DNA from 4 places in the Ilyobacter polytropus DSM 2926 genome. Region 4 is predicted to be linked to each of the others. Evidence: riboswitches for the same ligand, from Rfam matches in the RefSeq annotation. Region 4 holds a riboswitch; each other region holds the start of a gene.

Region 1 (8,103 bases), on a different replicon from region 4:
TTCATTCTGTACTCTACTGGCGTTTGATAACCAAGAGAAGAATGGATTCTATGGTTGTTAAACCAGTTAACATAATCTAATAATTCATAATTTAATTCTTCTAAGGAATCAAAATAAATTCCATTTATAAATTCTGTCTTTATGGTTTTGAAGGTTGCTTATGCCACTGCATTATCATATGGGCACCCTTTCATGCTTAAAGAACGCTTAATATTAAAGGTTTCTAGCGTTCTTTTTATTAATTGATTATTAAATTCATTTCCACGGTCCGTATGGAAAATTTTAATTTTTTGTAGGTTTCCCTTCACTTTTGAAAAAGCTCTTGTTACTAACTGGGCATCTTTATTTTTCCCAGAGCTATAACCTATGATTTCTCTGTTAAAAAGATCTATTAAGACACAGATATAATTCCAGGCCTTACCTACCCTGACGTAGGTTAAATTGCTAACTACAATTTGTAGATGATCCTTTTTGTTAAAATTACGTTCAACTAAATTAGCTAACTTTTCTTCATTGACTTTGTCGTAATGTTGCTTAAAATTTGCAATTGTATATTTTGATATCAATCCATTTTGTTTCATAATTGAGCTTATACGTCTTCTGGAAACTTTATGTCCCAGTTTAAAAATCTCAAATTTTATTCTTCTAGTTCCATAGTTTCTTCTACTATCTTCAAAAATATCTTTTATTAGTTCTATTAGAAGAGAGATATTATTTTTAATTTTAGACTTGTAATAATATATACTTCTAGAAATTCCAAGGACTTGGCACATTGCTGATACAGAATATTTGTGAGAATTGGCTTTAATCACATCTACTTTTGTCCTAAGATCAGCGCCGCCTGCTTTAAAATATCATTCTCCATTTCAAGCTGCTCGTTTCTCTTTTTAAGAGCACGAAGTTCTTTTTCTAATGGATCAATATTATCTTCTGTTTTAAAAGAGCCAGTATTATCAAACTGCTTGATCCAGTTATTAAGAATAGAAGGAGAAAGGTCATATTCTCTGATGATTTCACATTTTCTTTTTCCGTTGAGATAAAGTTGAACAATTTGAGTTTTAAATTCTTCATTAAAGCTACGTCTCGACTTGGTTTTCTTGGTCATTAAAATACCTCCGCATAATATTTTTATTTATTTTATATGACCTTAAGAAAACTGTCCAACTTATTGTAGCCTATCCAATAACGACCTTAAAGGTTCCTCATACTATTTATACTATAGCTTACAGATTTGAATACCTTGGGGTTTCTGTGGTTGTAACCGGAGATCTAACGTATACTGATTCATTAGCTTTATTTGCAAAGAATGCGGATTTTATGGTTATAGATTCTGGTGGAATGATCATGGATAAGGGTAGAGAGAGATCAGAAGAAGTTAGAAAGAAGAGTAAGTCAAAGGTTTCATCTAGAGAACGTGCACATTTAAATTTAGATGAGTCCAGTAAAATACCTGCAGATGCAGGAGTAAAAAGTCTTGTCTATACTCACTTTACTAAAGGGGTAGTTGATGAGAAAGCTAGTTTAGAAAAAATAAATAAAAACTATAGTGGCAAAGTTATATTTGGAGAAGATTTAATGAAGTTGAAGATATCTGAATAAAAAATATATATAGAGAGCATATATTAAATTTAGTGTAAATTTAATATAATCTTCTGGAATCTAAAAAAGGAAAAACTGATATTTTTTGAACAGTACTTAAAACAAAATTAAAAAAAATTCATAAAATATAGAAAGGAGTATTTGTTTGGATAAAAATAGTTTTTTAGAAGCAAGAAGTATAAAAGAAACATCGAAACATTCTATAAGAATATTTTTGTGGAGTTTTCCATTGAGCTTTGTAGGTATATTGCCTATTTATATGTTTCGTATAGATAGCTTTGAAGTTCTTGACCTATTAAAAATGAGCTCATTTGTGGGGATGAGAGCATCTTTGTTCTATATTTCTATAATCGCTTTCGGGTATCTTTTTAAATGTAATATTAGTAAATCAAAATAAGTATAGGGGAAAGAGTTTAAAAGAGATTTTGAGGAAAACAGCTTTAAGTTTTTTATAATTAAAGGAGATATAGAGAAAGTAGTATAATGAATTTGTATCGGTATAACATATGAAAACCCGAAAGTAAGTATTTCTATTTTAGAGAAAAAGATGACAAGTTTCGTGTAAGAACTAATACAATAGCACATAGGAAAAAAATCTTATGTGTTTTTTTTTATATCCAAATTTTTTTACTCTTTTTATAAAATCAAATTTGACCTATTCCGATAAGAGGAGGCAGATAGATATAGTTGTCATTGGAGAGTCTAATAACTAAAATATTCAGAATTGATTGTGTTTTGGTATGCATATCCCAAGATTCAAAATCCCATCATACCGCATTTTTTTAAAAAGCTTGTTTTTATTTGAACCTAGAAAATACTTTTTAGATTTGATAAAATCTCCTATGGAAATAAACTTATTATTCTTATGCTATAATAAGTTATGGATTGGAGGGTTTGATTATGAAAGAAATTGTTTTTGTTACTACCAATAAAGGTAAAATAGCCTCAGCACAGGAATATCTGAATACTACTAAACTTATTCCTTATAATGCAGAACTTATAGAACCTAGGTCTGACGATATCCGAAAAATAGCAAAGGAAAAAGTAATTCAAGCGTATAATATAGTTAATGAACCGTGTATAGCATTGGATGCCGGGTTTTTTATAAAAGCCCTAAATGGTTTTCCCAGAGCCTATGTCAATCATGCTTTGGAGACCATTGGAGTAGAAGGAATCCTGAAGTTAATGGAAGATAAAACGGAACAAGAATGTGAATTTAGGTCTTGTCTTGCCTTTTATGATGGCAGCCATATGGAATTTTTTGAAAGTAAATCCTCTGGGACTTTATCTAAAAGTATCAGAGGGCAAGATTCTCATAAAAAATGGTCTGATTTATGGTATGTCTTTATTCCGAAAAATTTTGACAAAACTTTAGCTGAGTTTTCAGAAGAAGATTTTGCAAAATATCAGACATTAAAAGAGGACTCGGCCATAAATAAGTTTGCCCAGTGGTATGAAAAATAAGCATGAAAAGTTTCAATGAATTGCGGCATAAAACCAAAATTAAAACTTTGTATTCTGAATAAAAAATATTAAATTTCAGAAGAAATTAATGGTTTGCTGAAAGCTTGAAACAAACTCAGATATTATTTTATTAATAATAAATAAACAGCCGGGAATTTAATTCCCGGCTGTTTATAATTTACTATATTTTTTCCAAGGCTTGATTGAAATCACTAATAATATCTTTGATATTTTCAATTCCCACTGAAACCCTGATAAGGTCGGGGCTTACTCCTGCGGCAATTTGTTCCTCTGACGACAGCTGTCTGTGAGTCATGCTGGCTGGATGAAGGACACTTGTACGAACATCTGCAACATGGACTACAATTGCAGCTAATTCAAGACTATTCATTAATTTTTCTCCTTCTTGAGATCCACCTTTTACACCGAATGTGAGTACTCCACTACAACCCTTTAGATATTTTTTTGCACGTTGGAAGTGTTTATGACTTTCTAGTCCTGGGTACTTTACCCAGCTTATCTTAGGATGATTCTCAAGAAATTCTGCAAGTTTTTGGGCATTTTCACAATGTCTGTCCATTCTCACATGAAGGGTTTCTAGTCCTAAATTTGATAAGAAGGCGTTCATTGGGCTCAGATATGATCCTAAATCACGAATCCACTGGACTCTGGCTTTAATGATAAAGGCCTGGTTTCCAAAATCACGAGTATAGATGACACCGTGATAGCTTTTGTCAGGCTCGGTGAATTCTGGGAATTTTCCGTTACACCAGTCAAAAGTTCCACCGTCAATGATCACACCGCCTACACTTGTTGCATGTCCGTCAATATATTTGGTAGATGAATGAACAACAATATCTGCTCCAAGTTTTAAAGGCTGGCACAAGTATGGAGTTGCGAAGGTGTTGTCTACTATTAGAGGTACTCCCATTTCTTTTGCCAGTGTTGATAATTTTTCAAAATCTAGGATGTCCATTGCAGGATTAGCAATGGTTTCTGCAAAGATTGCCTTGGTATTAGGTTTGAAATATTTTTTAAGTTCTTCCAAAGGAAGCTCTGCATCAACTAAAGTCGTTTCTATTCCCATCTTTTTTAAGGTATTTGTGAATAAGGCCACAGTCCCTCCGTAGAGAGCTCCGGCTGCTATAAAATGATCACCAGATGAAGCAATATTTGTTATGGCGATTGTAGAAGCATTCTGACCGGAAGAAGTAGCCAAAGCTCCCACTCCGCCCTCCAAGGCAGCCATTTTTTTTTCGTAGGCATCACAAGTAGGATTACTTATCCTAGAATACATATGCCCCTCAGCTTCTAGATCAAAAAGTTTTGCCACGTCAGCAGCAGTGTCATATCTATAAGTTGTGCTCTGATAAATAGGAAGTACACGGGGTTCACCATTTTTCGGCTGCCATCCGCATTGAATAGTTTTGGTTTCCAGAGACCATTTTTCTTTACTCATATATTTTACCTCCATAAACGAATTTTTAAAATTTTTTATAAAAAAAAAGACCTCAAATAAGAGATCATTTTATGCAAGAGACTGCTTTATTTATCCCCCCTTATCTATTTAGCACAAACCATAAAAGTAGGTTGCTGAGGTGTCAAAGGATCAATCCCTCCCCCTCTCTAGATAAGAAAATATTTGATTATAGTGATTCTATAATTTTTAAATTTAAATGTCAAGGTAAAATTTCAGTTCCCTTTGAGAAGTGTTTTTCCATACTATGGGTTATTTATAGCTTTACTTTGTGAGCAACATAAATATTCCCAAGGGAGATAGATGCTGCGAAATAGAATATATATTAAGGGCCCCAGAGTCCCCAGGCAAGACCACTCAAGATAGCGCAGGTAATGATGCTCATACCCAAGGAAAGAGAGGGGATAACCTCTGAAGAATCAATTGCTATATTTTTCAAGTACACCGTCCTGATGAAACTCATCTGGGTGGACATTTTATCAATAACTACCATGAAATATCCTAACAACACGGGTCATTCTGTCGTTGCCAGTGCACCGGAAACATAACCTGTCGTCAATAATCCAAATAATAGGCAGACTACCACAAAAGAGATTCCGTCGGCATATAATAATTTCTTGACGCCGAACCTGTCCGGCCATCGTTCCAAGGCCGGAATAAAGAAAATCCCGATAAAGGCTCCTCCAATTGATAAAAGAGCCAAGGTGTCTGCTTTTTTCCCCAAGATTTCAATTAATACCTAGGGGCAATAAAGCCATAAACTAACATAATCTGCTTTTGGACACCGTACAAGATAACCAATATGTAATAAAGTTTATATTCTTTTCTAAATAGGCTGTTGCAAAAGTACGGTATAATTTTTAGCAACTTTGCAACACCTTATGAATTCAGTTGAAAGTATAGGGGATAAGAAAAATAATATCCTTAGTCCCTTCCATTACAGAAATCCTATTTTCTTAAGAAAATTAGGTTTTAAAGAAAAATTGGAAGAATAAAAGAAAGGACGTTCAGTTTAGTTAAACGAACGTCCTTTTAAAATTTTTATCAGCATTAATTCGCGGTAAAAATATCTTTTGACTCTACCTTTTCAGATTTTTACTATCTACTACTTACTACTTCTCTCACTAGTTTTTCATAGCTTGAATAGGAGGCGCAACTTTTCCACCTCTGTTGATTAATGTAGAGCAGTTTAATGAGTTAACCGGCATAATGTCAGCTTCACCAAGAAGTCCTCCAAATACAACTCTGTCTCCAACAGTTTTACCGGGTACAGGAATAACTCTTACAGCCGTTGTTTTGCTGTTAACCATACCTATTGCCATTTCGTCACCGATAATTCCTGAGATTACATAGTCAGGAGTTTCTCCTGGAATAGCAATCATATCAAGACCTACAGAACAAACACATGTCATTGCTTCAAGCTTTTCAAGTGTTAAATATCCTTTACTTGTAGCAGCAATCATTCCTTGATCTTCACTGACAGGGATGAATGCCCCAGTAAGTCCTCCGACTCTTGTAGCAGCCATAGCTCCTCCTTTTTTCACAGCATCATTAAGGATTGCCAGAGAAAGAGTAGTACCATAAGCTCCTACAGATTCAAGACCAAATTCTTCTAATATATTACCAACACTATCTCCAACAGCAGGAGTCGGTGCCAATGATAAGTCAACTATACCGAAATCTATTCCTAATTCTTTTGCAACTTCTTTACCTACTAATTCTCCCATTCTAGTAATTTTGAAACTTACTTTTTTAATAGTTTCAGTTATTTCATCAATAGGAGCTTTTTTATCAACTTTTGCAAGGGCCGCCCTCACAACTCCTGGTCCACTTATACCGAGGTTAAGAATGATTTCAGCTTCTCCAACACCATGGAAAGCTCCAGCCATAAATGGATTATCACTTACAGCATTTGTAAAGACTACAAATTTAGCTGCCGCTAACCCGTCAGTGTCTTTTGATAATTCAGCTAACTCTTTAACAGTTTTCCCCATCATCCCAACTGCATCTAAGTTGATTCCTGCTTTAGTCGAACCGACATTTACAGATGAACATACTCTGTCCGTTGTGCTAAGAGCTTTTGGGATAGATGCAATAAGTTTTTTATCTGCAGGAGTAAATCCTTTTTCTACAAGGGCACTAAATCCACCTATAAAGTCAATTCCAATCTCTTTTGCAGCCTTATCAAGTGCTTCAGCAAAACAAGTATAGTCCTCTGCATCTGTAGCTCCTCCGATTACAGCGATTGGAGTAACAGATACCCTTTTGTTAACAATAGGTACACCATATTTTGCAGCTACTTTATCAGCTATTTCAACTAAGTTTCTTCCATATTTTATGATTTTGTTATAGATATTTTCACATGTTACTTTGTGGTCTCTGTCTATACAGTCCAAAAGGCTGATTCCCATTGTAACTGTTCTTACATCAAGGTTTTGCATATCAACCATTTGAATAGTTTCCAATATTTCATTTGCTACTATGTGCATTACATTCCTCCTAAAAAATTAAAGTAATAATTGACAATGGAAAATTAAAACAATTTTATTTTTAAAATTATCAATTGCAGATTTTCGATTACCAATTAAATTCTGTGCATTGCTTTAAAAATATCTTCATGTTGAACATAAATTTTAACGCCTAATTTTTCTTCTAAAGGAGATAATTCTTTTTTCATCTCGTCAAAGTTTCCTTTGAATTTTTCCACATTAACAAGCATAATCATTGCAAATATCTCATTTTCAAAAATAGTTTGAGAGATATCAACAATATTGGCATCTAAATCTTGAAGTTTTTTAGTTACTCCGGCTACAATTCCAACTTTGTCATTTCCGATTACAGTTACTACAATTTTCCCTTGCATAAATACTTCCTCCTAATGATTTAATATAGATTTAAAAATTTTACATAAATCTATTTTTTTAAATTACTGATAAAATTATCTACAACTAATCACTATTTTACATATTCATTTTAACTTAAATCTTAAAAATTTACTACTTTTGATAAAAAAAAAGAACAGTTAAACAACTGTTCTTAATTGTGGAATTAAAGGATATAAAAAATTTGATTCGGAAATATTTACTGGGAAGTTAAAATGGATGGGCTTCAAAATTCAAAATGCAGAGAGTGTACCATGAAAAAGGCAATTTGTCAGAGGATTTAAAATTTTTGATGAAATAATGAATTATATAACCTAAGTTGCTACCTTTTTAATTATACGTTAAAACACTCTTAAAATAACAACTTCAGGAGAGCATAAATATGAAAAATAACCTTAAAAATATACTAGAATTTATTCAATTAATTCTTAACCTTACTGGGCACCAAGAAAGTTCTCAAACCAAAATGAAAGATGCTAAAGTTATTACAACTGCTATAGTCGCAGGAATCTATTTTAACTGCAATTTTCAAAAGACTTTGACTTTTTTTGAAGATTATCCTCATTTTGATTATATCCTTTCTAAAAGTAGATTTTCTAGAAGACTTGCAAACTTGGGATCTACCTTGAGTAAAATAATGGATTTCATTATGGAATATAATAAAAATAGATCTAAAACCAA
Region 2 (8,103 bases), on a different replicon from region 4:
TTTAGGGATAAGCGGTAGATTTGAGGGATTTTTGGCAGAAATTTCATATATGGTGATATTTCTCACTGGACTTAGTTTCTTTAAAAACAGAAATTCAAGAGAAAAAATACTTAAATTTATAATCGGTTTCAGCGGGGTAATGTTTTTAGTAGGAATCTTCCAGTTTTTCGGATTTAATATTTTAGAAACTGATTTTATGTCAAATGTAATGACCGGTTTTGATGTCGAAAAGTTTGGCGGTTTAAAATACAGTTTCGGAAAATATGCAAGCTATGGTACACTTTCTAATCCTAATTATATGGGGAGCTATTCAATTATGCTTTTTTTTCTGGGGCTGGGTTTTTATCTGAGTTCTAGAGAAAGAATAAAAACTATTTTTTTTCTTGGGTACACTGGTCTAGCTTTTGCTAATCTCATAGGCTGTCATTCAAGAGCTGGATTTTTAGGTTTTCAAGGTGGGGTTCTTCTTTTTATTATTTTTATGAACAGGGAGATTCTGATTAACTGGAAAAAAATATTAGTATTGTCTCTTATGTGTATTTTGATCTGGAGTGGAATGGATATATTTTCTCAAAAAGCTCTGGGGAAGAAGCTGGGAAATATTTCAAAGGGAGTTAAGACTGAAGTTTATGGTATAGAGTCGGAAGGGAACCGTGTCGAGATCGACGGGGTAAGTAAACTCAAGATAATAGGAAGCTCGAATGGGCTAGAGTTTTATGACGCTATAAATGAAAAAATTCCTGTAAAAGAAAAAGACAGGCTTATTAATCTTCAAAAATCTGGGTATGAAAAATATTATGTTAAAAGACATAAAACTATAAAAGATCTTTATCTTTTTGGATATGGGGAGAGTTTTAATTATCAGCTTTATTTTATAGAAGGAAAATTTTACACTATTGATCATATGGATAATATAACAGAGATACCTGCTGTAAAAAGAATAAAATTTTTTGATGGTTATGAAAAAAAAGGATCATCGAGAATTTATATATGGTCTCGGAGTATTCCAAAGATATTTGAAAAGCCTGTATTTGGTCATGGGCAGGACACCTTTCCCCTTGTATTTCCTCAAAATGATTTTTTCGGAAAAAAACTGTCTTTTGGAATTAAAGGTATGTTGGTAGACAAGCCACATAATTATTTTATTCAGATAGCCATAAACAACGGAATACCAGCCCTTATTTTAATTGGATTTTTATTTTTGAGTTTTTTTTATGATTCTTTTAAAGTTTTTATAAAAAATAGGAATATTTTTACAGGATGTATCTTTCTGAGTGTTTTTTCTTATTTTATAACCTGTTTTTTTAATGACAGCGTAGTTTCTGTGGCTCCTTTATTCTGGACGTTTTTGGCAGTAGGAACATGCTTAAATACAGAAGGTTAATAATTTTTTATAGCAGGAGATGAAAAATGAAGAGAAAAGGTTTTACTCTTATTGAACTTATAGTAGTAATAGCAATAATAGGTATTTTGGCAGCAATAGCTCTTCCAAAATTAAGTGATGTAACTTCTCAGGCAAAGGCTGCAAATGTACAAGGAAATCTGGCAAATGTTAGAACATCTATAGGGATATACTATGCAAAGACAGAGACATATCCTGATTTTAAAGGTACAAGTACTTACAGTACAGGAGACCTTTCTGATGTTAAAAGCACTGGTATAAACGGAGAAGAGGTTTATTTTACAGATTTTTATAACAAAAGTGAGATGGTGTCAACTCCTTCGTTTGAAGGGTGTAGTACCCAAGAAACAGCCTGGAATAATATAACCACTGGTAGTGATGAAAATGGAGGCTGGACTTATTCCTATGACGACGGGACACTAATAGCAGACGTTCCAGACGATGCATTTGGACAGGGAATAATTTGGTCAGAGTTCTAGCTTGTGTGATTTATCAGAATATTTAAGTATAGAAAAATAGAAATAAAAGTGTTGTCCTAAAATAAAAACTGTGATAAAATTTATATTGGTGTCTCATAATAAAGAGGTGTAATATATTGGAAGACAGATTATTTTTTCATCGCAAAAAAGGATATTTATGTTTTTTTTACGATGGGATAGGTATATCCTTTTCTAAAGAAAAAATTTATGGGACAAGTATAAACAAAATAAAAGTTTATTATAAGCCTGATTCTATACTAAAAGTTTAGTATATTCCGGGCTTTTTTACATACTTAATAGGTTTTAGGAGGTTATCATGAAGTATGATATTATTTTTGTAGGCGGGGGACAGGCAAATATTTTTGGAGCTTATGAAGCAATAACAAAGAATCCAGATATAAAGATTCTGATTGTAGACAAGGGAAGGATGCTGAAAGAAAGAGTCTGTCCTAAGGAAAAAACGGATAAGTGTGTGAAGTGTGATACTTGTGCCATAATATATGGGATAAGCGGGGCAGGGGCATACTCAGATTCAAAATTTAACATGGATTATAGAGTTGGCGGAGATGTACATACAGTTACAGGAAAACAGCTTGTAAATGATACTATAAATTATGTGGCGGAAATTTATAAAAAATTTGGTTTTGACGAAGAACCTGCAGGGATAAAATACAATGAAGAAATGGAAGAGGTAAAAAGAAGGTGTATAGAAAATAATGTGCAGTTGGTTGACACTCCTACAATGCACTTGGGGACAGACGGATCTAGAGAGTTGTACACAAAACTTGTGGATTACCTTTTGGGTAAGGGAGTAGAATTCCTGACTGGCCATGGTATAGAGGAACTGATTATAGAAAATAATCAGGTGAAAGGAATAATACTTTCAGGTAAAAAATCTGAAACAATTTATTCTGATAATGTAATTATGGGAATAGGTAGAAGCGGAGCCAAGAAAATGATGAAACTCTGCCAAAAGCATGGAATAGATTACAGCACAGGGGCAATAGATGTAGGAGTGAGGGTAGAAGTACCTGATGTGGTAATGAAAAATATAAATAAAAATTTTTATGAAGCGAAAATGGTATATTACACCGAAAAGTATAGAGATAAGATGAGAACATTTTGTAGTAATCCCAGTGGTTTTATTGCTGTGGAGAAACACAGTGATGATGTAATATTGGCAAATGGTCATGCGTATAAGGACAGGAAGTCTATAAATACAAACTTAGCCCTTCTTTGTACAAAAACTTTCACTCATCCATTCAGCCATCCCTTTGAGTATGCCACTGCTATAGCGAAGATGTCATCTATGCTTACAGGGGGAAAAATACTTATGCAGTCATATGGAGATTTGAAGGCAGGAAGAAGGTCCACAGAAGAGAGGTTATCTAGGCTGAATATAGTTCCCACAACAGATGACTATGTTGCTGGGGATATAGCACTAGCCTGTCCTAAAAGGATACTGGACAACATAATCGAGTTTATAGAGGTTCATGACAAGATAACCCCTGGTTTTGCATCTAGTGATCTATTGCTTTATTTTCCAGAGATAAAGTTTAGAAGTACAAGAGTGGCTATAAATGAACACATGGAAACTAGTATTAAAGGGTTTTACTCTGTGGGAGATAGTTCGGGATATGGAAGTGGACTTAATATTGCAGCAGTAATGGGAATACTAGCAACTAGAGATATAATAAGCAAATAAAAAAAGTCTATGTCTATAAGCTATGAAATTTTTCAGTTTTAACCTAAATAATCAAGATAATCTGATTGGGTTAAATGAATTGTTTTTAATGTTTATTTTTGAATATCAAAAATTATTGACAAAAATATAACAGAGGTATATAATTTATATAAATAAAATTGAATAATATACGATTCTTATCGAGAGTGGTGGAGGGACTGACCCTGTGAAACCCGGCAACCTGCCTTAAAAGGTGTGGTGCTAAATTCAGAGCTAAAAAAGCGAAGATAAGAGAGAGACCCGATCTGTACAGCCTCTTTCTTACTGAAAGAGGCTTTTTTTATAACAAATAATATTACCAAGGAGGATTTATATAAATGGAAAACAAAATATTTTTTACTTCAGAATGTGTTTCACCGGGCCATCCTGATAAGATAGCCGACCAGGTATCAGATGCAGTGCTAGACGCCTGCATAGCAGAAGACCCAAATTCTAGGGTAGCCTGCGAAGTATTTTGTACAACAGGTCAGGTAGTGGTAGGAGGAGAGATAACTACCAATACATATGTAGATGTGCAAAAGATAGTAAGAGACAAGATAGAAGAGATCGGATACAAGCAGGGAATGGGATTTGACTCAGACTGCGGAGTGCTTAATGCAATACATTCACAGTCTCCTGATATAGCAATGGGTGTAGATATCGGAGGAGCAGGAGACCAGGGAATAATGTTCGGAGGAGCTGTAAAAGAAACTCCTGAACTTATGCCTTTAGCCCTTGTTCTTGCAAGGGAGATAATCGTAAAATATACAAGAATGGCAAGATCTAAAGAGGTAATCTGGGGAAGACCAGACGCAAAGTCTCAGGTAACTCTTGCGTATAATAAAAACGGGACTGTAGATCATGTTGATACAGTAGTAGTATCTGTACAGCATAACCCTGAAGTAAGTCAGGAAGAGATTCATGAAACAATAATAGAAAAGGTAGTAAAACCTGTCCTTGAAAAATATAAAATGAATCCTGGAAGGGTAAAACATTACCATATAAATCCAACAGGAAGATTCGTAATCGGCGGACCTCACGGAGATGCTGGTCTTACAGGAAGAAAGATAATAGTAGATACCTATGGTGGATACTTTAGACACGGTGGAGGAGCTTTCTCAGGAAAGGATCCTTCAAAGGTGGACAGGTCTGCCGCTTATGCAGCAAGATGGGTAGCTAAGAATATAGTTGCTGCAGAACTTGCAGAAAAGTGTGAAATACAGCTTTCTTATGCTATAGGGGTAGTAGAGCCTACATCTGTAAAAGTAGATACCTTTGGAACAGGAAAAATAGAAGAGGTAAAGCTAGCTGAGATAGTGCAAAAGGTATTTGACCTAAGTCCTAGAGGGATAGAACTAGCCTTAGAGCTAAGATCAGGAAACTTTAAGTATCAGGATCTTGCAGCCTTCGGTCATATAGGAAGGACAGACATAGATCTTCCTTGGGAAAGAACAAATAAGGTAGAAGCTATAAAAAAACTTGTATAGAATAAAAACAGTTTAACAGGCAGTCTAATGACTGCCTGTTTTAATATTCAAATCATAAATGCAGCAGAAGATAAAACTTGACATAAATAATAAAGAAATGTAAAGTTATTGATAACAAAAGAATTTTCATAAAAAATGTATTTTTAAAATGAATCAGCAAAGAAAGAGGAATTAATTTTTTATTATAGAATAATATTTTTGTCAAGAAAAATCCCGGTTATAAGTGAAAGGGGGAGAGTATGAAGATACTAAAACCAAGAGGCGGAGTTCATCCAAAAGAGATGAAGGAGTTGACCTCAGATAAAAATATAGAAGTGATGCCTGATCTAAAGGAGTATAAAGTATCCCTCCATCAGCATATAGGGGTTCCTGCTTTTCCAATGGTATCTGTAGGAGACTATGTAATGGCAGGTCAGGAGATAGGTAAATGTACTGCAATGTTATCAGTGGCAGTTCATTCTCCTGTATCTGGATATATCAAGGATATAGTGAAAGAAAATAATGAAACATTTATAATTGTAGAAAACGATTTTGAAAATAATTGGGTTGATTTAAAACCTTGGTATGACACAAATTTATTTGTGGGTAAAACTTCCACAAAATTTGTTACTTTTATAAGGGAGATGGGGATATGCGGTCTAGGTGGTGCAATGTTTCCAACTCACATGAAATTTCAGGCTGATGAATATGAAAAAATACATACTGTAATAATAAACGGGGCAGAGTGTGAACCTTATTTAAATTCAGATAACAGGATCATGGTGGAAAAAACCTCGGAAATTATGATTATATTGAATAGATTATTTGATTTTATGAATATAAACAAGGTAATTATCGCTGTAGAGGACAATAAAAAAGAAGCCATTGAAAAAATAAGAAAATTTTTGGACGACTCTGGAAAAATAGAGCTGGCAGTTCTCGAAAGTGTATATCCTCAAGGAGGAGAGAAGCAGATCATAAAATCTCTGATGGGTATAGAGGTACCTGTACACAAAATACCTATGGAGTACGGGATGGCAGTAATAAATGTGGGGACCTTGTATGCCTTGTATGAGGGAATGTATAGAGGAAAACCTCTTATAGAAAGAGTTGTTACTGTATCTGGACTGGGGATAAAAGAACCTAAGAATATTTTGGCTAAGATAGGTACTCCTATAAAGGATATTCTGGATTATGCAGGCATAGACAGAAGTAAAACTTATAAAGTTATTCTAGGTGGACCTATGATGGGAAGAACCATAGGAGATGAAAAAGAAAATCTCAAGAAGGGTACTGGCGGAATACTGGCTTTGCTCAAAGATGAATGCAACGAGTATGAAACAAAGGCATGTATAAACTGTGGCGCCTGTGTAGATGTATGCCCTATGGGACTTATGCCTTTAAGATATGTGGAACTAGCAAGAAAAGGGGACTACAGCAGGATGGAAAAAAGGTACAGCCTTAGCAGTTGTATAAAATGTGGTTGCTGTGAATATGCATGTCCTACTAAAAGACCAATTATAAAATCAATATTTTTAGGTCTGAAAAAATTGAAGGAGGAGAAAAATGGATTATAAATTAAGTGCTTCTCCTCACGTAAGAAAAAAAGATACTTTGGAAATGGTAATGTATGACGTAGTAATAGCACTTCTTCCCTGCATGGCAAGTGCTGTGTATTATTTTGGATGGGAAGCGGTAAAAATAATGTTGGTGGCTGTGACCTCTGGTCTCATAACAGAAGCAATACTGGCAAGGCTAATGGAAAAATCCTGGAAATGCATACTTGACGGAAGCGGACTGGTGACGGCACTTCTTTTGGCACTTATTGTCCCCCACCTGACTCCTTTATGGATGGTTGCCTTGGGAAGTATTTTCGGTATAGGGGTTGGAAAGATGGCTTACGGAGGTGTTGGAGAAAATATTTTTAACCCAGCCCTCGTAGGAAGAATATTTATGATGATATCCTTTCCGAGCACTCTTTATAAATTTCATACTGCTGATGGTTTAGCAGGTGCTACAGCATTTCCATTGGTTAAATATATGGGTGCAGATTGGCTTGCATCAAATGTAGGGGGAAAGGCAGAACTTTATAAAAATTTATTTACAGGAAAAGAAATTTTGGGGTCAATGGGTGAAATAAACAAGGGAGCTATCTTAGTTGGTTTTTTATATTTGGGTTTTAGAAAAAGATTGAAATGGAGAGTTCCTCTGGTGGTAGTTTTAACCAGTGGACTTTTGAGTTATTTAAATGGAGAAGATCCTATTATTTCCATTCTTTCAGGAGGACTGATTTTTGGAGCAGTGTATATGTGCACTGATATGGTGAGCGGACCTGTAACTGAAAATGGAAAGGCTGTTTTTGCTATATTTGTAGGAACGTGTGCTTTTTTTATAAGGAAGTACACATCTCATCCTGTGGGTATAGGGTATGCTATTCTTCTTGGAAATGTAATTGCACCACTTATAAATAAATATACGGAACCTAGAGTATATGGAAAGGATAGAAATATGAAAAAAATATATGGTATTTTATCAGTGGTGATTCTATTTATAGCAGGGATATTTATGCTTACCAGTCTCGATAAAATAAATCAAAAAAGAAAAGAGGCCCGTGAGGAAAAAATTATGTCACAGGTTAAAAGTTATATTTTTCAAAAAGATCTGAGGTATGACGATGAAGAGGGAATCTATTATGAGGGTTATGTTTTTATACCGGCATATGATGAATATGAAAATAGGTATTACCTTGTTTTAGGAGAGGCACGGGGCTACGGGAGTAAAATGATAAAATTTGCTATGGGTATTACTCCAGATAAAAAGATAGCCGGAGTGAGAATACTAGAAGCCAGTGAGACAGAGGGTCTTGGAGCTAAAATAACAGATGAAAAATGGATGGAGCATTGGCGAGGAATGGATTCTGACTATAAGTTTGATAAGGAAAAAGATGCAGCAGCTGGAGCTACATACACTTATAAAAATATACATAAGACGTTTAATGACGTATTGGTCAAAAGTAAAAATCTATCGAAAGAC
Region 3 (8,103 bases), on a different replicon from region 4:
TTAAAAAATTAACATAAGTGGATCCGATAATTGTCTCAAAAAGAGAGGCCTTATTTGGGAAATATCTGTATATATTTCCTAAGGTTATACCAGAACTTTCTGCGATACTTCTCATTGTAGTTTTTTCATAACCATTTTTCCAAAACTCATTTAAAGCAGAGTTGTAAATATCTTTATAAACTGATTCTTTTTTTACTTGCAAAAATAGCACCTCCCGAGTAACAGTTTTATGAAGATTAGAATATATACTTTGCTCCCACTCCCACCTTGTAGAGGATATCTTCTTCTACTATAGGAGAGTCGCATATTTCATCTGAAAGTTTTTCTAATCCGAAAAATCCAACAAGGGATATATGCTCGGTGACAATATATTCTGCTCCTAAATCTACCCCAAATGTGTATGTTTGTTCTGGCGAGTAAGAATTGCTTATTTTTGAATTTTTACTGGCTTCTGTCTGGGTTACCCCAAAGTAATAGTCGGTGTATTCTTCGCTTAGATATTTTATATATACCTTAGGTATAATTGAGAAACGGTCAGTTAAAAAATAAGATTTAAAGGCAAAAGCCTCTATACTTCCCCCCTCTTCTCCTAAAGAAGCAAATCCTCCTAACTTAAGATCATACCAGCTAGTGTCGTATATGATTTTTATCCCACCTTCAATCTGATAATTCCTGTCATCGATATTATCATAGCCGCTGCTTAAATCAGAAGCATCGACTTTGTACCCTCCCATGGGATTGGCAAAAAGGGACATAGTGAAGGCATCCTCCTGATACATATTGTATCCAAGCTCTACCCCTCTTAGGTAAAAATCATTATATGTAATATCAAAGTAAGGAACAAAGAAATTATTGTAATTAACCCCTTTGTAAGGGCTTGTGCCTACTCCTGCTCCCCCACCTATGCTTAGGTTGGTTTCAGAAGCAAAAATGCTAATCGGGGCCGCAGCTAAAATTAGAATAACTGTTAAAATTTTTTTCATATCTCTCCCCCTGTATAAAATTATATCTAAATTATAATCAAATAAAAGTATTTAATCAACTAAAAAATAGAGAGATGACAAAGTCATCTCTCGTTCTTTTGCTCTCTTTTGATCTTAATAAAATTATAATTTCCTTTGATTTTTCTTTTGAAACCAAAAGAATTTATTGTGGGAAATATTCCTATTCTTCTAATCTGAAAAAGGTCATCAGAAAAGCAAACACTTCCAGAATCAGTAGAAACTGCAAATTTGTATCCTGCCTCTTCTGCCATCTGTTTTACCCTGTCGTTCAGATCTCCGTAAGGGTATGCAAAGGATATAAGTCTGTTATCCAAAAAATTCTCAAGAGTTTCTTTTGATTCAAAAATCTCGTCTCTCGCCTCTTCAGGCTCAATACGTGAAAGTTTTGCATGGGTTTTTGTATGCCCACCAAACTCAATACCGTATCTTTGCATCTCTAATAGATGATCTTTTGTCATTAACTTGTATTTTTTCTCAGGGTTGTTGATATTTTCCACATCCCATTTATTATAATCAAGGTGTGAAACAAGATATACGACAGCTTTAAACCCGTATTTTTTTAGAATAGGAAAAGCGTATTTGTAGTTATCCTCATATCCGTCATCAAAAGTTATCATAATAAGTTTTTTATTTTTATCAAATCTTTGTTTAAATTTATTTTTAATTAGGTCATCAAATACAACAGTTTCGTAGCCCATATTTTTTAAAATACTCATATGTTCATCAAATTGCTCAACTGTTACATAGGTTCCGTGAACCCCTTTTTCACTGTCTTCTTTTATTACTCTGTGGTACATAAGAATTGGCATTTCATATTTTTTCTTTAGAACAATCTGCCTCTGATAGGCTATCTCAAGATTTCTAACTATTTTTTTCAGATCGAATTCTTTTTTTACTTTATGCCTAATTTCATGAAGCTCGTTGTCATTTAATTCAAAAGCTGCTCTTATATCTTCTAGCATCTTGTCCCAGTTGAAACTTTCTTCTAGCTTAACTCCTATATCTCCGAAGTTTGAGCTGAGAGCCTCTGCAATATTGTCTTTAGTTATTAATCCTATGGATTTTGCCTCACCTATTGCTAATACAGGTCTTCCAGAAAGAATAGCCTCTACAGCGACTCTTCCTGCTCCTATCACAAGGTCAGATTCCTTTATGAATTCAGGGATGTTATTCACATATCCCAAAAAATCCACCTTATCTGTAAATTTTTTAAATTTATCAGGGATATTTTTCCCACCGATTATTCGTATTTGATAGAGGTCAGGATCTAGTGCCTTTTCCAATAATTTATATGTAACTTCACCCTTAGGTCCTGAAAGTCTACCTATAATAGAGATTATTTTTTTCTCGTTTTCAGGGAGAGGAGTCTCAACATATGAGTTTATATCAATACCATTTCTCAGGATTTCTATTTTATCTTCTTTTACTCCTAAATCTTTTATTAAGTGGTCTCTTATGTTTTCGCATACAGCAAAAGAATAATCTCCAAAAGCCTTAAAAATCTTTCTGCTAAGATGTACAGGCTGTCTTCCGTGAATGGTTGTAATAAGAGGTATCCCTGTCATAGAACACGCTATAGATGTGCTCCATGAAGATGCCCTAGAGTGGGCATGGGCCACTTGAATATCGTTTTTTTTGATGAAATCAACTAAAAATTTAATTTGTGATATTCGTTTTCCAAGACTACGTTTATTAAATTCTAATTTGTGGTATTCTCCATCGGTTTCTTTGGTAAAAGTATCAGATACAATGAAAACTTTGTGCCCCTTCTTTATAAGCCTGTCACTTAAAGTAGCGGCGTAAACCTCTGCTCCTGTAACTTCGAGCTGAGATAAAGCCATCAATATATTCATCTGTTCCTGCAATATCTATAAGATATGCAGTGCCCCCTTTCGAAAATTTATATTTTATTTATTTTTCATAGACTAAAAATAGACCAAAAATATTTTAATATATTCTAAAGCTTTTGTCTTAGTTTGTCAATTTTTTAGAAAAAGAAGCAAGTTAAATTTCTAAATTAATGTTTATCTTGAATAATTGACTCGACTTGTGCAAATTTAAGCAGAAGTCTCAATTCTTCATAGAGTTCCTCTAATTTTGCGTCTGATTCTTCTGAAAGATATGTTATAATCCAAAGACAGAGATAATTCTTTAGAGTGTCCATGTAAAGAAGCTATGCAGTGAGACCACTCATTTCTATTAGAAACATGTGAATAGTTAGACTTCATCCCCTAGATATTTTTAGAATAAATTTCCTTAGTCGAAAGAGTGTCATCAATAGAAAAGAAGAAAGGATCTTTCTTTCCAGCCGTAACCAGTTCATATAGAACGTCCTTTTTTCTTTGCAGATTAAGTTTTTTTCATTCCACGGAGAGTAAAGGGAAACTTATTGAAAATACTCCTATCTTTGGAATTAAAAGAGTTTATCCATATATTTGAAAGATTTTTCTTTTCATCAGAATTAATGACTCTATAAACAAAAGTAGAAAAATGTCGATTTTGTGAAAGAGACCATTTACAGTTAAGCGTGAAAAAATATTTGAAAAATTAGAGTTAGGGGCTAATATATTCATTAGGTAGGCAACTCCTTGAGATATTTCGGTGTCTTTACCGTAATATTACCTCAAGAATTGTCTATTTTTAATTTTTGCAAAAGCCAAGTTATGTTATAATCTGCAAGGAGGTTTTTTAAATATGAAAATTTTAGGTATAGTGGGAAGCAAGAGAAAAAATGGTAATACCTCGACCCTTGTGATGAGTGCTTTAGAAAGTGCGAAGGGAGATGGAATAGAAACTGAAGTAATATTTTTAGGAGATTATTCTATAAAAGGCTGCACAGGCTGCGAAGGATGCAGAGACACTTATAAATGTGTAATAAATGACGACATGCAGAAGATATATCCACTATTAATGGAATCAGACGCAATAATTTTGGGATCACCGACATATTTTTATAATGTTACCGCTGACGTAAAGGTTTTTATTGACAGATGTTATTGTTTTGAAGTTATGTCAAAAGAAGACCGTTCTGTATGGATGGGAATAAATGAAGTTTTAGGAGGTCGTTATGCTTCTGTGATAGCAGTATGCGAACAACATTCACCAGAAGATATGGGGTACACAGGTGAGGCAATGGCAAAACCACTAGAAGCTCTAGGTTACAGGGTTATAGACATAGTAAAGGTGCTTGGACTATTTGAGAGAGGGAAGGCAAAAGAAAATAAAACTGCAATAAAGCAGTCACAAAATGCAGGAAAAAGACTTTTTAAAACATTGCAACTGAATAAAGATATACGGGAAAAGTTGCTGGACTTTAAACTTTCAAAATAAAAAGTGAACTTTTAAACATGAAAATATATTTGAAAAAATCAGAGTTAAGGGCTAATATATTCATTAAGTAGGCAACTCCTTGAGGTGTTTTGGTGTCGTTACCGCAATAATAATTCAAGAATTTCCTATTTTTAATTTTTTGCACAAGCCGAGTAATTGAGCTGAGTTGTTTGAAATAATGTTTTTAATTTCTCTAGTGTAATTTTTTTCCAAGACAAAATGGATGGATTCTTATAAATCTAATACCTCATATAAATTTCAGGTTGCGGTGTGAAATAATACTCAGAAAATATTCCATTGATAGTTATACAATAATGAAAAAATTCTTGACAGAGTTAGTCAAAAGTAATATACTTTTTCTAGTATAAATGAATTACTTATCAAGAGAGGTGGAGGGACTGGCCCTTTGAAACCTCAGCAACCTGCCGTAAGGGGTGTGGTGCTAATTCCAGCGAGATGAGGCTAATCTGCAATAGATTACTAGAAACCTCTTCTCTAAAAGAAGAGTTTTTTTTATTTACAAAATAAAACTCTTAGAAAACCGGTAAACAATTATAGATAAATTAAGTTTATAAGCCAGTTAATAAATCTTTTTACAAAATGTTGTTGGAAGGGATTTTTTATATACAATTGAGGAGTGGTAATAGATGATAGAGATAAAAGATCTCAATAAACTTTATAGCAGTGCCATCGGAGATGTCCTTGCTGTAAAAAATGTTAACTTAAACATAAAAGAGGATGATATATACGGGATAATGGGTCTGAGTGGTGCAGGTAAATCAACACTTATAAGACTTTTAAATAGATTAGAAGAGCCGAGCAGCGGTGAGATTCTCGTAGAGGGAAATAATATTCTCAAATTTAATGATACAGAATTAAAAGAGTATAGAAAAAAAACCGGGATGATATTTCAACACTTTAATCTTCTTCAGTCAAGGGATGTTTTCGGGAACATAGCCTTTGCACTAGAGATAGCAGGTTGGGATAAAAATGATATTCCATCAAGGGTAAAAGAACTTTTGACCCTTGTAGAATTAGAAGATAAAGAAAGAGCTTTTCCGAGCCAACTTTCAGGTGGTCAAAAACAGAGAGTTGCAATTGCGAGAGCCCTCGCCAACAATCCTAAGATACTCTTATCTGATGAGGCGACTAGTGCTCTTGATCCTAAGACTACCAAGTCTATACTTGACCTTCTAAAAGATCTTCAGAAAAAACTCGGACTTACGATAGTGCTTATAACACATCAGATGGAAGTAATAAGAAGTGTGTGCAACAGAGCAGCTATAATGGATAAGGGTGAAGTTATCGAAGAGGGAAGTGTGGACAGGATTTTTTCAAATCCAAGAACAGAGATGGCAAAGGAATTTATATCTCATTTGATACCAGAAGAAACAGAAGAGGTAGATTTTGTAAAGAGTCCAGGTAAAAAAATAATAAAGCTTTCATATATAGGACACACAGTTGAAAAACCAGTTATATCACAGATGGTTAGAATGTTTGATATAGATGCAAATATTGTATCAGGAAGTATAGATAAGCTTGTCACCCAGAATGTAGGTCATCTGATACTAGAACTTTCTGGAGAAAGACAGGAAGAAGCACTGAACTGGATAAAAAAAGAGGATGTAGAGATAAAGGTGATATATAATGGATAAGATAATAGCTTTGCTGATACCTGCTATGGCAGAAACTATATACATGGTAGTACTTTCAACAATATTTGCTACCATTATGGGATTGCCTATAGGTTTACTTGCGGTAATAACAGATAAAAATCATATAATTGAAATGCCAAAATTAAACAAGGTTCTAGACGGCCTTATAAATATTTTTAGATCAATACCTTTTATTATACTGATGATATTGGTTCTTCCACTTTCTAGGTTCATAGTGGGGACCACAATAGGGTCTACAGCGAGCATAGTGCCTCTTTCCATAGCTGCAGCTCCATTTGTGGCGAGAATCGTAGAAGGGGCAGTTAAAGAGGTGGACAGAGGTCTTTTAGAAGCCTCTATATCTCTCGGAGCATCTAGAAAAGATATAATATCAAAGGTACTTATACCTGAATCCCTGCCTTCTTTGATTCATGGTCTGACAATAACAGTAATAACCCTTGTAGGATATTCTGCAATGGCCGGAGCAATAGGTGGAGGAGGTCTAGGTGACCTTGCCATAAGATACGGATATCAGCGATTCAAACTTGACATTATGATAGTCTCAGTGGCATCTATAATAATACTGGTTCAGGGGATACAATTTTTAGGTGATAAAATAGTTTATAATATAAGAAAAAAAAGAGGATAAAAAGGAGAGAAATATGAAAAAAATTATTAGTTTAGTTGCAGTTTCAATTTTATTTATCGTAGGATTAACTTCTTGTGGTGAGAAAAAAGTTGAAGAAAAATCACAGGAAATAAAGGTAGGAGCTACTCCTGTACCTCATTCAGAGATACTTGAGATAGCAAAAGAAGAATTGGCTGAAAAAGGTTATTCTCTTGAAGTAGTAGAATTTACAGATTATGTTACACCAAATCTCGCACTTTCAGATGGAGAAATAGATGCAAACTTCTTTCAGCATATTCCTTATTTAGAAGAATTTGCCAAAGAAAGAAATCTTGATCTTGTTTCTGCTGGTGGAGTACATGTAGAACCAATGGGTCTTTATTCAGAGAAAATTAAAGATTTAGCAGACCTTAAAGATGGATCTGTAATAGCAATACCAAATGACCCTTCAAATGGAGCTAGAGCTCTTATTCTTTTGCAAACAAATGGCCTTATCAAGTTAGACCCGAGTGCCGGATTAAAAGCAACAGAGTATGATATAACAGAAAACTCTAAAAACTTTAAGTTTGAAGCCTTAGAAGCAGCACAACTTCCTAGAGTTCTTTCAGATGTAGATGCAGCTGTTATAAACGGAAATTATGCAATAGAAAGCGGACTGAACCCTGTAGAAGATGCCCTTCTTATAGAGGGAGCAGAATCTCCATATGTGAACATAGTCGCTGTAAAAACCGGGGAAGAAAAATCTGAAAAAATAACTGCTCTTATGACAGCTTTAAAGAGTGAAAAAGTAAAGGCATTTATCGAAGATAAGTATCAAGGTGGAGTAGTGCCTATATTCTAAAAAAAGGCTGCATTGCAGCTTTTTTTTATTTATGATGAAAATTAAAAATAAGGAGTAAAGATGAAAACCAAAGGTGAATTTAAAGGTCTGATACCTTTTATAATATTTGTGACAATATATCTAGGAAGTGGAATTGTCTTAGGGATGGCAGGAGTAGAAATGAGCTTTTATCAACTTCCGGCTCCCATTGCAGCATTTGCAGGGATAATATCTGCTTTTATTTTATTTAAAGGAAGTATAGAGGAGAAATTCAAAGACTTTATAAAAGGCTGCGGCCATGAAGATATTATGGTAATGTGTATAATCTATCTTCTTGCAGGGGCTTTCGGAGGAGTGTCAAATGCTATGGGTGGGGTAGATTCGGTGGTAAACATGGGTCTGACATTTATCCCGGTGCACTATATTCCTGCAGGACTCTTTGTTATAGGGGCATTTATATCTACCTCAACGGGAACTTCTGTTGGTTCTATAGTTGCCATAGCACCAGTTGCTGTGGGCTTAGCTGAGTCTTCTGGGATTTCTATGGCATTGACTCTGGCTGCTGTAATGGGAGGATCAATGTTTGGAGACAATTTGTCAGTTATATCAGACACCACAATAGCTGCTACACGAACTCAAGGTGTAGAGATGAGGGATAAATTTAGA
Region 4 (8,103 bases):
CATGTCTTTAAAAAAAAATATTATACTTATAATTTTTCTTGTTTTAGCATTTAGAAGTTTTTCAGTTGGAATATCTACTTTGATAATAAAGGAGAAAAAATCTAACTATGATATAGATGTAAAGCTTCCCTATCTTATAGGGGATACCAAGGTGGACAAAACAAACAAGGTGATAATGGAGCGGCTAAAAGAACTTGAAATTCAGATAGAAAAAGATTCTAAAAAAAACTTTAGAGAATTGACCGACTCAAAAGAGCCTGAGGTTACATTAAAAGGTGAATATACTGTGAGAGTTAGTGATTCTAAGATGGTTATTTTAATTGTAAAAAACAGGTACTTTTTAGACGGTTATGATGCTCAGATAAGAACCTACAGTTATACCCTTTCCCCATTAGACGGAGAGTTTTATTCACGGGAGGATATATTCATAAATCCCAGTGAAGGAGTATACCAGGTAAAAAAAATAATTGAAAATATGATTCGTAAAAGGGTCCGCCAGACAAAAATCGGAGAATCTGTAAACATTTACCCAAATGATATAATTTTAGATATTGATTACGGAGGCTTTTATTTAGAAGATAAAAACCTTGTGGTGGAGCTAATAGTAAAAGGGGCTCCTCCATATTACGACGGATGGGAAAAGTTTAAAATACCTCTAGATCAAATAAAAGATTTTATAAAATATGATCTGAAAAACAATCTTCAAAGCAGTTCTTTTAGAAATATAAAGTTGAATCAACAGTGGTTTTCAGAGTATAATCAACTGAGAATTTAGGAGGTTATCCAATGAAAAAAATTATAGTTTTTATTTTTATATTCGCAGTATTTCAAAATATGTTTTCAGTAGAGACAAAAAAATCAAATATAAAACTTGAAAATCAGTATCTTATGATAGATGGTAAAATACCTGTTTTTTATAATAAAGGAAAATACATCGGTAATTCTAGCAACAAGGTAAAAGGCGGCTTTAGAGCCCTAATGGAAATGATAAAGATGGAATCAAATAAAAACCGTCTTGAAAATCCAGATAATAGAGATGGTAAATTTATTTTAAAAAGTGATTTTAAGAAGATAGATAATGAGAGCAAAATAGACAGTTATCTAGTTAAGACTTTTTATTTTACAGGTGGATCCCACGGCATGATACTAGAAGAAGGGTATAATTTTAAAAACGGAAAAGAAATTTTTCTGAAGGATATATTTAAAGGCAACATCAACTACAAGGGACTCATCAAACAAAAGGTGGAAGAACAGATAATAAAATACGGAGGGGATTTATATTATGCTGATATAAATATTCCCGATGAAGAGTATAGTTTTTATTTTGAGGGTGACTCTTTAGTTGTGTTTTTTAACCCCTATACCCTAGCATCTTACGAAGCAGGAATAATAACTTTTGAGATACCAATCTCAGAGATTTCCTCCTTCATGAAAATTTAGGGTTTATTTAGATAACCCCTTTTTTTTTAACTTTAGATTTTTAAAATTAGGTTGTATTTTTAAAAAAATATTGACACTTCTTTACCTTTGTGGTAAAGTAACTATCAACAACAGAGAAACAAGTGAACCAGTATTAAAATATGTAAACCCTAGAATAAAGGGTTTATCCATCAAGAGAGGTGTAGGGACAGGCCCGGAGATACCTCAGCAACCTACCTATTCAGGTGTGGTGCTAATTCCTGACAGATGGCAATAGGGCTAATTTTAGAGTAACCAACCCTTTCATCTGACTTAGATGAAAGGGTTTTTTTTATAAAATCCCGTTGCCTCCATTTTATCTTATTTTTACAGAGGCTTTATATTAGGCTTTTGTGACACAATTAAACTAATGACATTAAGGGGGAATTAAACATGGCACACAAATTTGAAACTTTACAATTACACGGAGGACAGCAACCAGACCCGACTACTGGATCTAGAGCGGTACCTATTTACCAAACTACTTCTTATAATTTTGAGAGCACAGAACATGCTGCAAAGTTATTTGCTTTAGAGGAACCTGGAAATATATATACGAGAATAGGAAACCCAACTACAGCTGTACTAGAAGAGAGAATAGCTCTTTTAGAAGGGGGAGTAGGGGCTCTTGCAGTAGCTTCTGGAACTTCTGCCGTTACTTATTCTATACTGAATGTAGCTAGATGCGGTGATGAAGTAGTTTCTTCAAATAACCTTTACGGGGGTTCTTTCAACCTTCTTTCAAATACAATCAACGATTTCGGAGTCAAAGCCAGATTCTTTGATCCTGTGAATCCCGAGGAAATAAGAGGTTTGATAAACGAAAAAACAAAGGCCGTATTTATAGAAAGTCTTGGAAATCCAAGCGGTGAAGTGTTGGACATTCAAAAAATAGCAGAGATAGCCCATGAAAACGGTCTTCCGCTAATTGTAGATAATACCTTTGCCACTCCTTATCTTTTGAGACCTTTAGACCACGGGGCAGACATTGTAGTATACTCTGCTACAAAATTCCTAGGGGGGCACGGGACGACTATAGCAGGACTCATTGTAGACGGAGGAAAATTTGACTGGAAAAACGAAAGATTTACAGCATTTAACGAACCAGACCCAGGTTACCATGGTCTAAAGTATGCTGACCTTGGAGCGGCGGCATATATACTAAAGACGAGGGTTAAACTACTTAGGGATACAGGAGCTGCACTTTCACCTTTTAATTCTTTCCTGATTTTACAGGGGATAGAAACTCTTTCACTGAGAGTAGAAAGACATGTGGAAAATGCAAGAAAAATTGCTCAGTTCTTAAAAAATAACGATGATGTAAACTGGGTTAGTCACCCTGAAGTAAGTGATGATGAAGATCAGCAAAATCTTGTAAAAAAATATCTTCCAAAGGGAGCTTGTTCTATATTCACCTTCGGTTTAAAAGGTGACAGAGAAAGGGCGGCTAAATTTATAGAAAAACTAGATATCTTTTCTCATCTTGCAAATGTGGCCGACGCCAAGTCACTTATAATACATCCTGCTAGCACTACTCACGGACAACTAAGTGAAGAAGCACTTAAGGAATGCGGTATAGGTACAGATACGATCAGAATCTCTGTAGGACTTGAAAACATCGACGACCTTATAGAGGATCTTCAAAAGGCAATAGAAGCTACCAGATAATTCATAAATTTCAAACATAAAAATAGGGGGCATCATGTTTATAAAAGATATATATGAAAGCAAAAAACCGGTAATATCCTTTGAGATATTTCCTCCAAATGAAAGATATCCTGTGGAAAAGGTCTATGACACCATTGACGAATTGGTGAAACTTAGTCCGGATTTTATCAGTGTAACATACGGTGCAGGGGGTACTACCCGTGGGAGAACTGTAGAGATAGCATCTAGGATTAAAAAAGTTAACAATGTAGAGGTTTTGGCTCACCTTACTTGTATAGGGGCAGATAAGGTAGAGATAGACGGAATTTTAGATGAACTAAAGGAAAATGGTATAAACAATGTCCTAGCCTTAAGGGGAGATTACCCAAATGACGGAAGCATTCCTGAAGGGGATTTTAAGTATGCACACCAACTTGTAAAGCAGATCAAGGAAAGGGGGGGGTTCTCAATAGGAGGGGCCTTCTATCCAGAGGGGCATCAAGAAAGCAACGACCTCATGGATCTTTTTCATCTAAAAAGAAAGGCAGAAGAGGGAACTGATTTTCTTATCTCCCAGATTTTCTTTGACAACTCTTATTTCTATGACTTCAAAGAAAAAGCAAAAAAGCTAGAGATAGATGTACCACTTGTGGCGGGTATAATGCCAGTAACAGACGCTAGACAGATAAAGAGGATAACGGCTCTTTGTGGAAGCTCTATCCCACCAAAATTTCAGAGAATATTAGATAGATATGAAAATAATCCTGAGGCTCTAAAGGATGCCGGTATAGCCTATGCCGTAGAGCAGATAGTGGATCTTATATCTTCAGGAGTAGACGGAATCCACCTCTATACAATGAATAAGGTGGACACTACACAAAAGATAATGGATGCAATAGCAAATCTGAGAATTGCTTTATAGGGGGACAGTAAGATGTGTTGTATCGCTGGAGCTCCCTCCCTTTCGGGCAGAGAGAGAGCCGAAAAAGAGGGAATTAGATTTAAAGAAAATAAAGGGGAATTAAAAATTGGTATTATCAACCTCATGCCTTTTAAGGAGGAGGTTGAGTACCAATTTTATGCTGTACTGGGAAGATTTGATATAAGTGTGGAAGTGGAGTTTTTGTATCCGGAAAATCATGTTTTCAAAAATACAGACGGCTCCTATATAAAGGATAACTATTATCCCCTAGGCGAACTAAATAACAGAAACTATGACGCCATCATAATGACTGGGGCTCCTGTAGAGCTCTTGGACTTTCAAAAGGTTAATTACTGGGATGAAATAAAAAATCTCATAAAATCTAATAAACTTCCGGCACTTTATATATGTTGGGGAGCTCAGGCAGCTTTATATGTTAAATACGGGATAGAAAAATTTACATTAAATGAAAAACTTTTGGGTATATTCAGGCACAGGACAAATAAAAACCCCTTTGTATCTGGTGAATTTTGGGCTCCTCACTCTAGGAATACCCAAAACAGCAGTAAAGACATAAAAAATGCCGGTCTGAGAATACTTGCAGAATCTGATGAAGCTGGGGTTTATATGGCATCTGATCGTGATTACAGAGAGTTTTATATTAGTGGGCATGGGGAGTATCAGAGGGAAAGGCTGAAATATGAGTACAGCAGAGATCAAAATTTATTTCCTAAAAATTATTTTCCAGAAGACGATCCTAAAAAAGAGCCGCCTATGAAGTGGGACAGTCACAGGAAAGAATTTTACTATAAATGGCTGAGTCACATAAGAGAAAAAAAGTTTAGTAATATCTCGGATAAGAGGTAAAATAGATAAAAGAATTTATATAAATTTAAACTCAAAAATTTTAATGTCTGTAAAAAATAACTTAGCATTTTTATAAATGTACAGAGAAAAAACGGGGGGGGGTAAATATGTCCATTACAGTAGAGAAATACGGTGGAACATCTGTAAAAGACTCTGCACGGCTAAAAGAGATAGCAGCTAGAATTGCAGAGAGAAAAAAAGAAAACGAGGATATTGTCGTAATAGTATCTGCTCCTAGCGGAATGACTGACAGTCTTATCAAAAGAGCAAAAGAGATTTCGGAAGTTCCCAAGGGAAGGGAATTTGACGTACTTCTTTCAACGGGAGAACAGGTATCTATAGCTCTCCTTGCAATGGCTCTTAAGGAAGTAGGGGTAAAGGCAATCTCCTATACGGCTTCACAGCTTGGTATAGTAACCTGTGGAAATCATAATGAAGCTAGAATACAGTCTGTAAATACTGATCTAATAAGAGAAAAAATAGCTGAGGGCTATGTAATTATTGTACCTGGATTTCAGGGTGTGTGTGAAGATGGAAATATAACCACTCTTGGAAGAGGCGGTTCTGATACCTCGGCAGTGGCTATTGCAGCTGCTTTGGGATGTAAGTCAGTGGACATCTATACTGATGTAAACGGTATATACAGTGCAAATCCTCAGATAATACCGGGGGCAATAAAACACAAAGAGGTATCCTTTAGCGAAATGATCGAGCTAGCTGGTTCTGGAGCAAAGGTTCTCCATACGCGAAGTGTGGAGCTTGGGGCAAAATACGGAATAGAAATTCATCTGAGATCTGCTTTTGACTGGCAGGAAGGAACTTTTGTAAGGAGTGATGAGAAAGTGGAAAGTGCTGTAATTAGAGGAATTAGCGGATTTGGTAATCTTGTAAGAATAAGTTATAAAAGCGACAAACTACGTCTTTCGGAAACTGTTAATACTATTTCTAAAAAAGGTATAAATATAGATCTTATAACTCATACAATGGAAACAAATGGCGGAGATGAGATAACCTGCATAGTAAAAGAGGATTATTTTGAAGAAGCAGTGGAAGCTTTGAATACAATATCTTCACCAGAAGATGAAATTCTAGTGGAAAAAGGATTGGCTAAGGTTTCTGTAATCGGTCTAGGGGTAAGATCAAAGGGGATCGCAGCTTCTGTATTTGAAATCTTAGAAAAAGAGGGAATTGAGATACATGCAGTGTCATGTTCTGAGATCAATATTTCATGCATCATCACAGAGGAGGACTTGAACAAGGCTCAAAATGCCCTGCACAAGAAGCTTATAGAGGAGGAATAAAATGAGAGAATTACTAAAAGAAAAAATACTTATACTGGATGGAGCTATGGGTACGGCTATTCAGAATTATTCTCTTGAAGAATCTGACTTTAGAGGAGAACTCTTTTCTCATATTAAAGGAAGCCTAAGGGGCTGCAATGAACTTCTAAACCTTACTAAACCAGAGGTTTTAGAGGAAATACACCTTTCATACTTAGAAGCCGGAGCTGATATAATAGAGACAAACACTTTTAACAGCAATAGAATATCAATGAGAGAATACGGACTGGAGGAAAAATCCTACGATCTTTCAAAAGCCGGTGCTGAGCTAGCAGTTAAAGCTGCTAGAAAGTATGAATATGATAACAAAAAAAGAATATTTGTAGCTGGTTCCATGGGGCCTACTAGTAAGAGTGCCTCTATACCAACAGGGGGAGATCCCTTCGGAAGAGAGGTATCCTATTCAGAACTAAAAGCTGCCTATAAAGAGCAGGCACTTGGCTTATTTGACGGCGGTGTAGATGCCTTTCTTATAGAGACAATATTTGACGGTCTCAATGCAAAGGCTGCAGTCATTGCCATAGAAGAAGTCCTAGAAGAAAAGGGAGAGAAACTTCCTATAATGATATCAGGGACAGTAGACGTCAACGGAAAACTTCTCTCTGGTCAGAGTATAGAGTCCCTCATCGTGGCAATCGACAGAGATTCTATTATTTCCTATGGATTAAACTGCTCTTTTGGTGCCAAGGAGCTTATTCCACTAATAAAGAAACTTGGAAAACTTACAAAAAAAAATATATCACTTTACCCAAATGCCGGTCTGCCAAATGAAAAAGGTGAATATGACGAGACACCTCACATGACAGGGTCATATGTAAAGGAACTCATAGAAAATAAAGATATAAATATCCTAGGGGGATGCTGCGGAACAACGCCAGAGCATATAAAAGTCATGGCAGAACTTGCTCAAGGCAAATCCCCAAGAAAAACTTCTATGGAAAACCTGGCAGGTATTGTATCTGGAAATGATACTGTAAGTCTGCATGAAGAGTTTCTTGTAGTAGGAGAGAGAAATAACGTCTCAGGGTCTAGAAAATTTGCTAGATTGATTAGAGAAGAAAGCTATGATGAGGCTCTAGACATAGCTAGAACTCAGGTAGAAAAAGGAGCTAAAATTTTAGATATAAATCTAGATGATGCCCTTCTTGATTCTGTAGAAGAGATGGAAAAATTTATAAGACTTTTGCAAAATGATATGATTTTATCAAAACTCCCTATAATGATAGACTCTTCAAACTTTGATGTAATAGAAAAAGGTCTTGAAAATCTCGCAGGAAAAGGTATTGTAAACTCTATCAGTTTAAAAGATGGAGAGCATGAATTTCTGAGAAAAGCAGCAGTTGTGAGAAAGTTTGGTGCAGCCCTTGTGGTTATGGCCTTTGATGAAAAAGGACAGGCTGTAAGCTCAGAGAGAAAAAAAGAAATCTGTAAAAGAGCTTATGAGCTTTTGACTTCAAATAATTTCCCGGCCGAGGATATTATCTTTGATCCAAATGTCCTCACTGTAGGAACAGGAACAGAGGAAGACAGAATGCACGGGGTAGACTTTATAGATAGTGTTAAATGGATAAAAGAAAACCTTCCCGGTGCAGGAGTCAGCGGAGGGGTTAGTAATCTTTCCTTTGCTTTTAGAGGTAATAATATCCTAAGACATACTATTCATAAGATCTTCCTAGAAGAGGGAGAAAAGGCCGGCATGACCATGGCTATAGTAAATCCGGGAGAAGATCCAGGAAACATAACTCCTGAGGTTAGAAAAGCTGTGGAAAACCTTCTTGCTGGAGATAAAAATGCAGTAGATGAAATTCTGAATCTCTCATTTGAGAAGTCGGCAAAGAAAACCGCAGAAATAAAGCCTGTAACTGTAGA

What was found. Region 4 has a riboswitch for S-adenosylmethionine ahead of ILYOP_RS12390 (O-acetylhomoserine aminocarboxypropyltransferase/cysteine synthase family protein). Riboswitches for the same ligand answer to the same signal wherever they lie in the genome.
Region 1: it holds a riboswitch for S-adenosylmethionine, as region 4 does, so the genes downstream of both, ILYOP_RS08195 (O-acetylhomoserine aminocarboxypropyltransferase/cysteine synthase family protein) here and ILYOP_RS12390 (O-acetylhomoserine aminocarboxypropyltransferase/cysteine synthase family protein) in region 4, are expected to answer to the same signal.
Region 2: it holds a riboswitch for S-adenosylmethionine, as region 4 does, so the genes downstream of both, metK (methionine adenosyltransferase) here and ILYOP_RS12390 (O-acetylhomoserine aminocarboxypropyltransferase/cysteine synthase family protein) in region 4, are expected to answer to the same signal.
Region 3: it holds a riboswitch for S-adenosylmethionine, as region 4 does, so the genes downstream of both, ILYOP_RS06025 (methionine ABC transporter ATP-binding protein) here and ILYOP_RS12390 (O-acetylhomoserine aminocarboxypropyltransferase/cysteine synthase family protein) in region 4, are expected to answer to the same signal.

The regions. Positions count from the first base shown of each region.
Region 1 covers NC_014632.1:1,746,270-1,754,372, reverse strand. The annotation lists gene ILYOP_RS15815 (hypothetical protein) at 1-27, shown strand, start outside; partial or broken gene ILYOP_RS08220 (IS3 family transposase) at 1-1,105, opposite strand, end outside; gene ILYOP_RS08210 (MBL fold metallo-hydrolase) at 1,252-1,599, shown strand; gene ILYOP_RS08205 (hypothetical protein) at 1,745-1,996, shown strand; gene ILYOP_RS08200 (non-canonical purine NTP pyrophosphatase) at 2,500-3,063, shown strand; gene ILYOP_RS08195 (O-acetylhomoserine aminocarboxypropyltransferase/cysteine synthase family protein) at 3,245-4,522, opposite strand; SAM riboswitch class I at 4,620-4,700, opposite strand; gene ILYOP_RS08190 (PFL family protein) at 5,665-7,029, opposite strand; gene ILYOP_RS08185 (ACT domain-containing protein) at 7,125-7,403, opposite strand; gene ILYOP_RS08180 (hypothetical protein) at 7,805-8,103, shown strand, end outside.
Region 2 covers NC_014632.1:600,607-608,709, forward strand. The annotation lists gene ILYOP_RS02760 (O-antigen ligase family protein) at 1-1,384, shown strand, start outside; gene ILYOP_RS16115 (type II secretion system protein) at 1,411-1,881, shown strand; gene ILYOP_RS02770 (NAD(P)/FAD-dependent oxidoreductase) at 2,198-3,586, shown strand; SAM riboswitch class I at 3,760-3,859, shown strand; gene metK (methionine adenosyltransferase) at 3,943-5,091, shown strand; gene rsxC (electron transport complex subunit RsxC) at 5,331-6,647, shown strand; gene ILYOP_RS15080 (RnfABCDGE type electron transport complex subunit D) at 6,637-8,103, shown strand, end outside.
Region 3 covers NC_014632.1:1,291,572-1,299,674, reverse strand. The annotation lists gene ILYOP_RS15165 (TetR/AcrR family transcriptional regulator) at 1-202, opposite strand, end outside; gene ILYOP_RS15160 (MipA/OmpV family protein) at 237-983, opposite strand; gene ILYOP_RS06035 (bifunctional glycosyltransferase family 4 protein/polysaccharide deacetylase) at 1,067-2,857, opposite strand; gene ILYOP_RS15980 (hypothetical protein) at 3,022-3,168, opposite strand; gene ILYOP_RS06030 (flavodoxin family protein) at 3,699-4,334, shown strand; SAM riboswitch class I at 4,709-4,797, shown strand; gene ILYOP_RS06025 (methionine ABC transporter ATP-binding protein) at 4,982-5,989, shown strand; gene ILYOP_RS06020 (methionine ABC transporter permease) at 5,982-6,638, shown strand; gene ILYOP_RS06015 (MetQ/NlpA family ABC transporter substrate-binding protein) at 6,652-7,458, shown strand; gene ILYOP_RS06010 (Na+/H+ antiporter NhaC family protein) at 7,519-8,103, shown strand, end outside.
Region 4 covers NC_014633.1:531,026-539,128, forward strand. The annotation lists gene ILYOP_RS12380 (hypothetical protein) at 2-775, shown strand; gene ILYOP_RS12385 (DUF3298 and DUF4163 domain-containing protein) at 787-1,440, shown strand; SAM riboswitch class I at 1,605-1,693, shown strand; gene ILYOP_RS12390 (O-acetylhomoserine aminocarboxypropyltransferase/cysteine synthase family protein) at 1,852-3,126, shown strand; gene metF (methylenetetrahydrofolate reductase [NAD(P)H]) at 3,161-4,027, shown strand; gene ILYOP_RS12400 (homoserine O-acetyltransferase) at 4,040-4,894, shown strand; gene ILYOP_RS12405 (aspartate kinase) at 5,002-6,195, shown strand; gene metH (methionine synthase) at 6,197-8,103, shown strand, end outside.